4 regions of the Streptomyces sp. NPDC098101 genome follow, and region 4 is predicted to be linked to each of the others. Evidence: riboswitches for the same ligand, from Rfam matches in the RefSeq annotation. Region 4 holds a riboswitch; each other region holds the start of a gene.
What was found. A riboswitch is a leader RNA that binds a small molecule or an ion and turns the genes downstream of it on or off. The one in region 4 is predicted to bind cobalamin.
Positions count from the first base shown of each region.

Region 1 (2,190 bases), 1.0 Mb from region 4:
GTGCTGCTCGTCTGCCTGCCCCTGGCGGCGCTCCTCGCGCGGCCGCTGAGCATCGGTGAGATGGGCGACGACCTCTCCACCGGTCTGGGCGCCCGCCCGGACCGGACCGCGACGGCGGCGGTCGCCCTGTCGATCGTCCTGTCGGCGGGCGCGGTCAGCGTGGCCGGTCCGATCGCCTTCGTCTCCCTGACGGCGCCGCAGATCGCCAAGCGGGTCACCCGCAGCGGCGGGCCGCAGCTCGTCATGTCGGCCCTGCTCGGCGCCCTGCTCCTGGTCCTCGCGGACCTCGCGGCCCAGCAGCTGCCGTTCTTCGACGACCTGCCGGTCGGCCTGTACACGATGGCCGTCGGCGGGGTGTACCTGGGCTATCTGCTGCTGCGGGAGTGGAAGCGGCCCGTCTGAGGCGGGTACGGCGGGGAGGGGGAGGACCACCGGGTGATCCTCCCCCTCCCCGTTTGCGTCATCCGGTGAACGGCTCGCCGACGCGCAGGTTCCAGCGCCCGCTCCGGCCGCTGAGGTGGACGGCCGTCAGGGGGCGGACGTCCAGGCGCCGGGCGGTCGCGTCCGGCGCCCCGAGGGCGTGGACCGTCGCCGCGCGGACGACGTCGGGTTCGACGACGGCCGTGACGCGCCCCGACCCCTCCCGGAGCGCGTCGAGCCAGGCCCCGACCCGGACGCGCAGGTCGCGCAGGGACTCCCCGCCGTGCGGCGCGGCCTCCGGGTCGGACAGCCAGGCTGCCAGCCCGGCCTCCTCGGCGGCGGCGACGTCTTCGAGGGTCCTCCCCCGCCACCGGCCCATGGCGCAGCCGGCCAGGCCCGGCGCCGGCTCGGCCCGCAGGCCGAGGGCCCGGGCGGTGCCGAGGCAGCGCGCGGACGGCGAGGCGTACGCGCGCGTGGCGGGGTCCACGGCGGCCGCGAGGGCTTCGGCGCGGGCACGTCCCGCCGGGTCGAGGGGGCCGTCGTCGTCGAACCGGACCTCGCGCAGCGCGTCGTTCGTGGCGGGCGGGACGAGGGTCAGCCGGACTGTCATCGGGATCCTTCTCGGTCGGCGCCGGCACGGGGCGGCGGAGCGGTCCCCCGTACGGTACGGGCCCCGGGGAAGCGGGCGTTCCGCCCGGGGGCGCGCGGAAGGTGATCCAGGCCTCACGCCCTTAACAATGTCCACGTCACGCGGTACCGTCAGGCGACATTTGAACAGCGTGACGACGGCGATACGGAAGTCCGGTGGGAACCCGGCACGGTCGCGCCACTGTGTGCCGAGGCCTTCCCGGGCAAGGGGGGCCGCGGCGAGTCAGACCCGTGGACCGTCGTCCTGCACCACCGTTTGGGACGCGCGTTCCCGCAGGAGGTTTCATCATGGCCGAGGCTGCCGTCTCCGCTGCCGTTTCCCCCCCTTCCGTCGCCGTACCGGCTCCGCTGCCCGTGCGGGCCGTGCTGCCCTGGGCCTTCTTCGTCGGCCTCCTCGCGCTGATCGCCCTGTACTTCGTGGGCGCCGAGCAGGGTGCCACCTCCCTCTTCGCGGGTTCCGACGTGCACGAGTGGGTGCACGACGGGCGCCACCTGCTCGGCTTCCCCTGCCACTGAGAGGCGATCAGCACATGCACGCCTCGACTGTGAGAACCCTGTTGATCCGCGGCATGATCGCGGGTCTGATAGCCGGTCTGTTCGCCTTCGCCGTGGCCTACGTCGGCGGTGAGCCCTCCGTGGACGGCTCCATCGCCGTGGAGGAGGCCCAGGCCGCCCAGGAGGCGGCCCACGCCGGGCACGGCGGCGCGGAGGCCGAGGAAGAGGAGGAGGTGGTCAGCCGCTCCGCGCAGTCCACCTTCGGCCTGGCCACCGGCGTCCTCGTCTACGGAGTGGCGCTGGGCGGCGTCGCCGCGCTCGCCTTCTCCTTCGCGCTCGGCCGCATCGGCCGGTTCAGCCCGCGGGCCACCGCGGCGCTGACCGCCGCCGCGGCCTTCACCACCGTCTACCTGGTGCCGTTCCTGAAGTACCCGGCGACGCCGCCGGCCGTCGGCAACCCCGACACCATCGGGAAGCGCACCACCCTGTTCTTCCTGATGATCCTGCTCAGCGTGCTGCTCGGCGTCGGCGCGGTGATCCTCGGCCGCCGTCTGGCGCCGCGCCTGGGCAACTGGAACGCGAGCCTGGCCGCCGGCTTCGGCTTCCTCGTCGTGACGGGCATCGCCT
Region 1 is NZ_JBIWAS010000001.1:1,365,821-1,368,010, reverse strand. Features, by position in the region: gene ACIQVI_RS05590 (FecCD family ABC transporter permease) at 1-402, shown strand, start outside; gene ACIQVI_RS05585 (histidine phosphatase family protein) at 461-1,030, opposite strand; cobalamin riboswitch at 1,155-1,317, shown strand; gene ACIQVI_RS05580 (CbtB-domain containing protein) at 1,357-1,584, shown strand; gene ACIQVI_RS05575 (CbtA family protein) at 1,599-2,190, shown strand, end outside.
Region 1: another riboswitch for cobalamin. It lies ahead of ACIQVI_RS05580 (CbtB-domain containing protein); the one in region 4 lies ahead of ACIQVI_RS01335 (ABC transporter substrate-binding protein).

Region 2 (2,190 bases), on a different contig from region 4:
CGAAGAAGCCGTCCTCGTGGCCGGGGAGGGTGAAGCCGCGCCCGTCGACGACGAGTTCGGCCCCCTCCTCCACGCCGATGTCGACGTAGCGGTCGACCCGCTCCAGGGCGTCCCGGCTCACCAGCGGCCCGAAGTCGGCCTCCGGGTCGTCGGAGCGGCCGATCCGGAGGGCGGCGACGCGCTCCTTGAGCGCGGCCACCAGCCGGTCGGCGGTCTCCTCGCCGACGGGCACGGCGACGGAGATCGCCATGCAGCGCTCGCCCGCCGAGCCGTAACCGGCCCCCACCAGGGCGTCGACGGCCTGGTCGAGGTCGGCGTCGGGCATCACGATCATGTGGTTCTTGGCGCCGCCGAAGCACTGGGCGCGCTTGCCGTGGGCGGCGGCCGTCGCGTAGATGTGCGCGGCGATCGGGGTGGAGCCGACGAAGCCGAGGGCCTGCACCCTGGGGTCTTCGAGGAGGGTGGTGACGGCCTCCTCGCCGCCGTTGACGACGTTGAGCACGCCCGCCGGGAGCCCCGCCTCCAGGAACAGCTCCGCGAGCCGGAGCGGCACGGACGGATCGCGTTCGGACGGCTTGAGGATGAAGGCGTTCCCGCAGGCCAGGGCGGGCGCGGCCTGCCACAGCGGAATCATCGCGGGGAAGTTGAACGGGGTGATGCCGGCGACGACGCCGAGCGGGCTGCGCAGGGAGTGCACGTCGATGCCTGTTCCGGCGTTGTCGGTGAACTCCCCCTTGAGGAGGTGGGGGATGCCCGCGGCGAACTCCACGACCTCAAGGCCGCGTTGCAGGTCGCCGTGGGCGTCCGCGACGGTCTTGCCGTGCTCGGCCGACAGCAGCCTCGCCAGCGTGTCGCGCTCGTCCTCGACGAGCTGGAGGAACCGCAGCAGCACGCGGGCGCGCCGCTGCGGGTTCCACGCGCCCCACTCGCGCTGGGCGGCGACCGCGTCCGCGATCGCGTGCTCGGTGTCGGCGCGGCCCGCGAGCGGGACGCGGGCCTGGACGGTGCCGGTGTTGGGGTCGTACACGTCGCCGAAGAGGCCCGACGTGCCGGCGGTGTGCTTTCCGCCGATGAAATGGGTGAGTTCACGGACCATGGGGGCCTGCTCTCGTCAGGTCGGATCCGGGGATGGCACGGCGGACCGCCGGCCGCACCGGGTGGGTGCGCCGAGGGGGAACGCCGTGGGACAGGGCGGCGCGGGGCCGCCGAAGAGCTAGGTGAGCGCGGGGGTCGCCGCTCGCTCCGCCGGATCACCAGGGTCGTGGGTACGGACCGGTGCCATGCGTGTCTGCTCCATCCTCGTGGACAACACGGAACGTTCCGCGGCCGGTATCCTGACTCCCGGATCCCCGCGTGCCGCCCGCCTTCCCGACAGACCTCGTCAGTGACGTGTGGACGGCGGCACGCTCCCCGGTCACAGTGGCGGGACCGTGCCGGATTCACACCGGCTTCCCTGCACCGCGGACCTTGTGCCACGAACATATAGTTGGACGTCCTAGTAAGTCCACCCCCTCATCCCGCCGGCGGGGCGTGTCGGACCGGCCGGCCCCCCTCACGAGGCCAGGGGCACCGCCCGCTGCTCCCTCCCCTCGTACGAGGCCAGGGGCCTGATCAGGGAGTTGTGGGCGAGCTGTTCCGTGATGTGCGCGGTCCAGCCGGTGATCCGGGACATCACGAACAGGGGCGTGAAGGCGGCCACGTCGAAGCCCATGAGGTGATAGGCCAGGCCCGCCGGATAGTCCAGGTTGGGATGGATGCCCTTGCGGTCCGCCACGGCGCGCCGCAGGGCCGTGTGCAGGGCGGCGAGCCGGGCCGTGTCCGGGTCGGCGGCGCGGGCCACGAGCCGGTCCAGGGCCGCCCGCATGATCGGCACGCGGGAGTCGCCGTGCTTGTAGACCCGGTGGCCGAAACCCATGATCTTCCGCCCGGACGCCAGCGCCCCGTCGAGCCACTCCCCGGCCCGCTCCGGTTCCCCGATCTCGTGCAGCATGTGCATCACGGCCTCGTTGGCCCCGCCGTGCAGCGGGCCCTTGAGGGCGCCGATCGCCGCGGTGACCGCGCTGTAGAGGTCGGAGAGGGTGGAGGTGACGACCCGCGCGGTGAACGTGGAGGCGTTGAAGCTGTGTTCGGCGTAGAGGATCAGGGAGATCTCGAAGCAGCGCACCACCTCCGGGTCCGGGACCGTCCCGA
Region 2 is NZ_JBIWAS010000004.1:84,158-86,347, reverse strand. Features, by position in the region: gene ACIQVI_RS18995 (CoA-acylating methylmalonate-semialdehyde dehydrogenase) at 1-1,096, opposite strand, end outside; cobalamin riboswitch at 1,307-1,492, opposite strand; gene ACIQVI_RS18990 (bifunctional 2-methylcitrate synthase/citrate synthase) at 1,553-2,190, opposite strand, start outside.
Region 2: another riboswitch for cobalamin. It lies ahead of ACIQVI_RS18995 (CoA-acylating methylmalonate-semialdehyde dehydrogenase); the one in region 4 lies ahead of ACIQVI_RS01335 (ABC transporter substrate-binding protein).

Region 3 (2,190 bases), 700 kb from region 4:
AGCCGCTGCTCGGACCCGGCGGGCAGCAGTGGCAGAGGATCGGCGTCGACCCCTGGCCCGGCTCCACGGCCGCGTACGCCCGGCTGCTGGCCGGCCCGGTGGCGGAGTACGGCATCGTCTGGGATCCGGCGGCGGACGGCGACGAGCCGCTGGCGAGCGCGCTGCTGCTGCCGGTCCTCGACGACCTCCCGCCGGAGCGGCACCCGGTCTCCTCGGTGCGTGACGTCGACCTCGCCGGGCTCGTCGACCGGACGCCCCCGGAGCGGTTGCGCTCCGCGATGGCGGCCCAGCTCGCCCGGCTGGCGTCCGAGACCGGCGCCGACGCCCACCCGGAGATCGCGCGGGCGCTGGAGCGGATCCTCCGGAACGAGCCGGTGGACCTCCCGGCCGACGGGGCCCTCGACCTGCGGATGAGGACCCTCGCGGCGGAGACCCGGGCCGCACGGGGGCTGCTGGACGCGGCCCGGCGCGGAGCGGACCCGGCGCCCGTCACCGGGGCCGACCTCGCCGCGTGGGCCGTACGGGACTCGGCGGCCGGGGCACTGCGCGAGTTCCTGCTGCTGCCCCTGCCGGACGCGGCGGCCACGGTCCTGAACCGGCGGCTGTCCGCGCGCTGGCGCGACGACCTCGCCGCGGACCTGGCCGGCTGACGTACCGCCGTCGAACGGGGGCGGCGGGGGTAAGGGGCGGATGTGGCGTGAAACGCACCGGGCACGGCTGGCGAGTTTCGTGTGTCCGTACATAGGATGCGGCCGTTCCGCTCGTGAGCGGACGACAACTCAATGCCCACGCGATGGGGGAAGCCGGTGCGAATCCGGCGCTGACCTGCAACCGTGAGCGGCGGAGCACCACTTGCCGCGAGTCGGAATGCCCATGGCGTGGGTGAACTGCTTCTCACTGTCATGGTCTGCAGCGCGGAGCCCGGTAACTGCCTCTGGAATCCGACGCGATCGTCCACGACCGCGCGCGGCCCCTTCCTGCGACAAGGCCCGGGAGGCTGTTGCCGACCCCTTGTCGAAGGGATCTGTGCCATGGTCGGCGTCAGACCACCGGTCAAGCTCGCTGCCGTGCTCGGCGTCTGCGGCTCGTTCTTCGCCGTCGGCGCGATCGCCCTCAGCCCCGGCGCCGCCGCCGCTCCGAGGGAGGACGCGGCCGCGGCCGCCGCCCGCTGGCAGGCGGGCGAACTCGACGGCGGCGCGATACCCGGCTTCTCCCCCGGCATGTACGACTGGGGGCTGACCGTCGACACCCTCATCGCCCTCGAGGCGACGGGCGTCGACGAGGCGGCGGCGGACGAGGTCGTCGACACGCTCAAGGCGCACGTCCGCGACTACAACAGCTACGACACCTGGGGAGAGCCCGGCCAGCGGATCTCCGGCGCCACCGCCAAGCTCCTGTACGCGGCCGTGATCTCCGGGGAGGACCCGAGCGCGTTCGGCGCGTACGACCTGCGCCGGGAGACGCTCGACCTCCTCGCCGGCCCGGAGAAAGGGCTGGAGGAGGGCCGGCTGAAGGACAAGGTCGTCGAGGGCGGCGACAGCAGCAACACCTTCGGCCAGTCCCTGGCGGTGCTCGGCCTCGCGCGCAGCGGTGACGTGCCGCAGAGCGCCGTCGACTTCCTGATCGACCAGCAGTGCGCGGCCGGCGGGTTCCGCCTCTACCCCCACGGCTTCGGCGGCGACGGCGTCGAGGTCACCGGCGACTGCGACGCCGAGGGCGACGCCGCGGTGCTCGACCCGGACTCCACCTCCATGGCCGTGCAGGCGCTGCTCGCCGCCGCCGAGGACGGCGCCCCGGGCGCCGCGGAGGCGGCGAAGAAGGGCGGCGACTGGCTGGCGGAGGTGCAGCACGAGGACGGTTCCCTGACCGGTTCGGGGCCGACCTCCTTCCCCAACGCCAACAGCACGGGCCTCGGCGGCCAGGCGCTGGCGGCGACGGGTCACCAGGCGGAGGCCGACAAGGCGGCCGACTGGATCGAGGCCCGCCGGATCACCGCCGCCGACGGGGGTGCCGCCTCGGCGGAGGCCGGCGCCCTCGCCTACGACGACGACGCGCTGGCCGGGGCGCGGGCCGACGGCATCGGCGAGTTCCAGCGCGACCAGTGGCGCCGCTCCACGGCGCAGGCGGTGCTCGCGCTGGCGCAGGTCCCGCTCGCGAAGATCGGCCTCGCGGAACCGGGGCCGGGGCCGG
Region 3 is NZ_JBIWAS010000001.1:1,012,734-1,014,923, reverse strand. Features, by position in the region: gene ACIQVI_RS04080 (SMI1/KNR4 family protein) at 1-650, shown strand, start outside; cobalamin riboswitch at 741-894, shown strand; gene ACIQVI_RS04075 (prenyltransferase/squalene oxidase repeat-containing protein) at 1,032-2,190, shown strand, end outside.
Region 3: another riboswitch for cobalamin. It lies ahead of ACIQVI_RS04075 (prenyltransferase/squalene oxidase repeat-containing protein); the one in region 4 lies ahead of ACIQVI_RS01335 (ABC transporter substrate-binding protein).

Region 4 (2,190 bases):
TCGAGACGGTCGTGCGGCTCACCGTCAGCCACATCGTCCAGCCGGTGGCCCCGCCCTCGGAGACGGCGGCGCGCATCGCCAGGATCACCACGAGGATCGCCTACCCCGGCGGCCCCTGAGACGCCCCGCCCCGCGCCGGACGCACGACGAGGCCCGGTGCCGAACACGGGGGATCTTCGGCACCGGACCTCTGTTGAATATTCTACGAGACCGCCGGGGGTGCTCGCACCCGCCCCGGCGGCCGGTTCCGACGGGCGAAGCGCGGGCCGACGGGGTACACCTCCCCTGAGACGCGGACACGGCCGGACCCGGCCGGGGACACCCCTCGCCCGCGTCCCCGACGCCGAGGAGGAGGCCGCCGTGGAAGGCAGGAGCAAGGGATTCGTGCATTCCTTCAACCGTCTCGGGGGATACGGGTTCGTCGTCCCCGTCGGCTCCGAGGACCAGGTCTGGTTCAGCGCGGAGGACATCGAGGACGAGAGCCGCACCGTCTCGGAGGGGCAGCAGGTCTCCTTCGTCCTGGTCCTCGGGGACGGCCGCTTCGAGGCCAAGGAGCTGCGCGTCTGACGCCCCCCGCGCCCCGGGGCACGCCCCCGGGCCGGTGGTACTGTGCCGAGGCCAGTCGCACCTTTGTACGCACCCGAACGGGTGGGTGCACGGGTCAGGGAATCCGGTGCGAGACCGGAACTGACGCGCAGCGGTGAGGGTGACGGGCGGAGCATCGGCCACTGGGCGGCGACCCGGGAAGGCGCCCCGTCCGGCCGACCCCGAGTCCGAAGACCTGCTGGCGGCCCCGGCGGCACACGCGCGCCCGGGGAGCACCGTACGACAGGCTCCGCGCATGAGCCGTGGCCGCAGAAGGAAGTCCCGTGCCGCTCGCACACCCCGTCCGCTCCGCCGTGCTGTTCCTCACCGGAGCCCTGCTCCTGACCGCGACCGGCTGCGGTGGCGGGACGACCCCCGCACCCGACCGGCCCGCGGGCGGTGCCGGGAAGGCGAAGGCCGGACACCCCGTCGTCCTCGACGACAACTGCGGACGGCCCGTCCGCGTCGAGCGCGCGCCGGAGCGGGCCGTCGCCCTCGACCAGGGCGCGGCGGAGATCATGCTCTCCCTGGGCCTCGCCGACCGCATGGTGGGCACCGGCACCTGGACGGACCCCGTCCTCAAGGGCCTGGAGAAGGAGAACGCGAAGGTCCCGCGCCTCGCCGACCGCTACCCCTCCTTCGAGAAGGTCCTCGACACCGAGCCCGACTTCGCCGCCGCCTCCTTCACGTACACCCTCGGCAAGGGCGGCGTGGCGACCCGCGAGCGGTTCGAGGAGCTCGGCGTCCCCACGTACCTCTCGCCCACCGACTGCGTCGGCAAGGACAACAGCGGCGACGGGGACGGCGTCCGCGTCCGGCCGCTCACCATGGAGACGGTCTACGGCGAGATCCGCGACCTGGCCCGGATCTTCGCCGTCCCGGAGCGCGGCGAGAAGCTCGTCGCGGAGCTGAAGGCCCGCGTGACGAAGGCCGCTTCGGGCGGGGACTTCAAGGACGCCACGGTCCTCTACTGGTTCGCCAACGCCGAGGCGCCCTACATGGCGGGCTGCTGCGGCGCCCCCGGCATCGTCTCCCGCGAGCTCGGCGCGAAGAACGTCTTCGACGACACCAAGGAGGAGTGGCCCCAGATCAACTGGGAGACCGTCGCCGACCGCGACCCCGACGTCCTCGTCATCGGCGACCTCACCCGCCGCTCGCAGTCGGCCGAGAGCGCCGCCAAGAAGATCGAGTTCCTGGAGTCCGACCCGGTCACCCGCAGCATGACGGCGGTCAAGAACAAGCGGTACGTGCTCCTCAGCGGCCAGGCGCTCAACCCCACCGTCCGCACCGTCGAGGCCGTCGAGAAGGTGGCGGCCGCGCTCCGCTCGTACGGTCTCGCCAAGTGACGCCCACGGCCGCGAAGCCGTCCCCGGCGCGCGCGGGAGCGGCGGTCCTGCTCGGGACGGCGGGCGGGCTCGCGCTCCTGGCCGCGTCGATCGCCGTGGCGATCACCATCGGCCCGGCCCGCATCGGCGTCGCCGACGTCTGGTCGACGGTCGCCGCCCACCTCGGCGGCGGCACCCCGGCGCTCTCCCCGATCCGGGACGGCATCGTGTGGGACCTGCGGCTGCCCCGCACCCTCCTGGCCGCCGTCTGCGGCGCCGG
Region 4 is NZ_JBIWAS010000001.1:315,828-318,017, forward strand. Features, by position in the region: gene ACIQVI_RS01325 (TetR family transcriptional regulator) at 1-119, shown strand, start outside; gene ACIQVI_RS01330 (cold-shock protein) at 385-567, shown strand; cobalamin riboswitch at 664-783, shown strand; gene ACIQVI_RS01335 (ABC transporter substrate-binding protein) at 870-1,931, shown strand; gene ACIQVI_RS01340 (FecCD family ABC transporter permease) at 1,928-2,190, shown strand, end outside.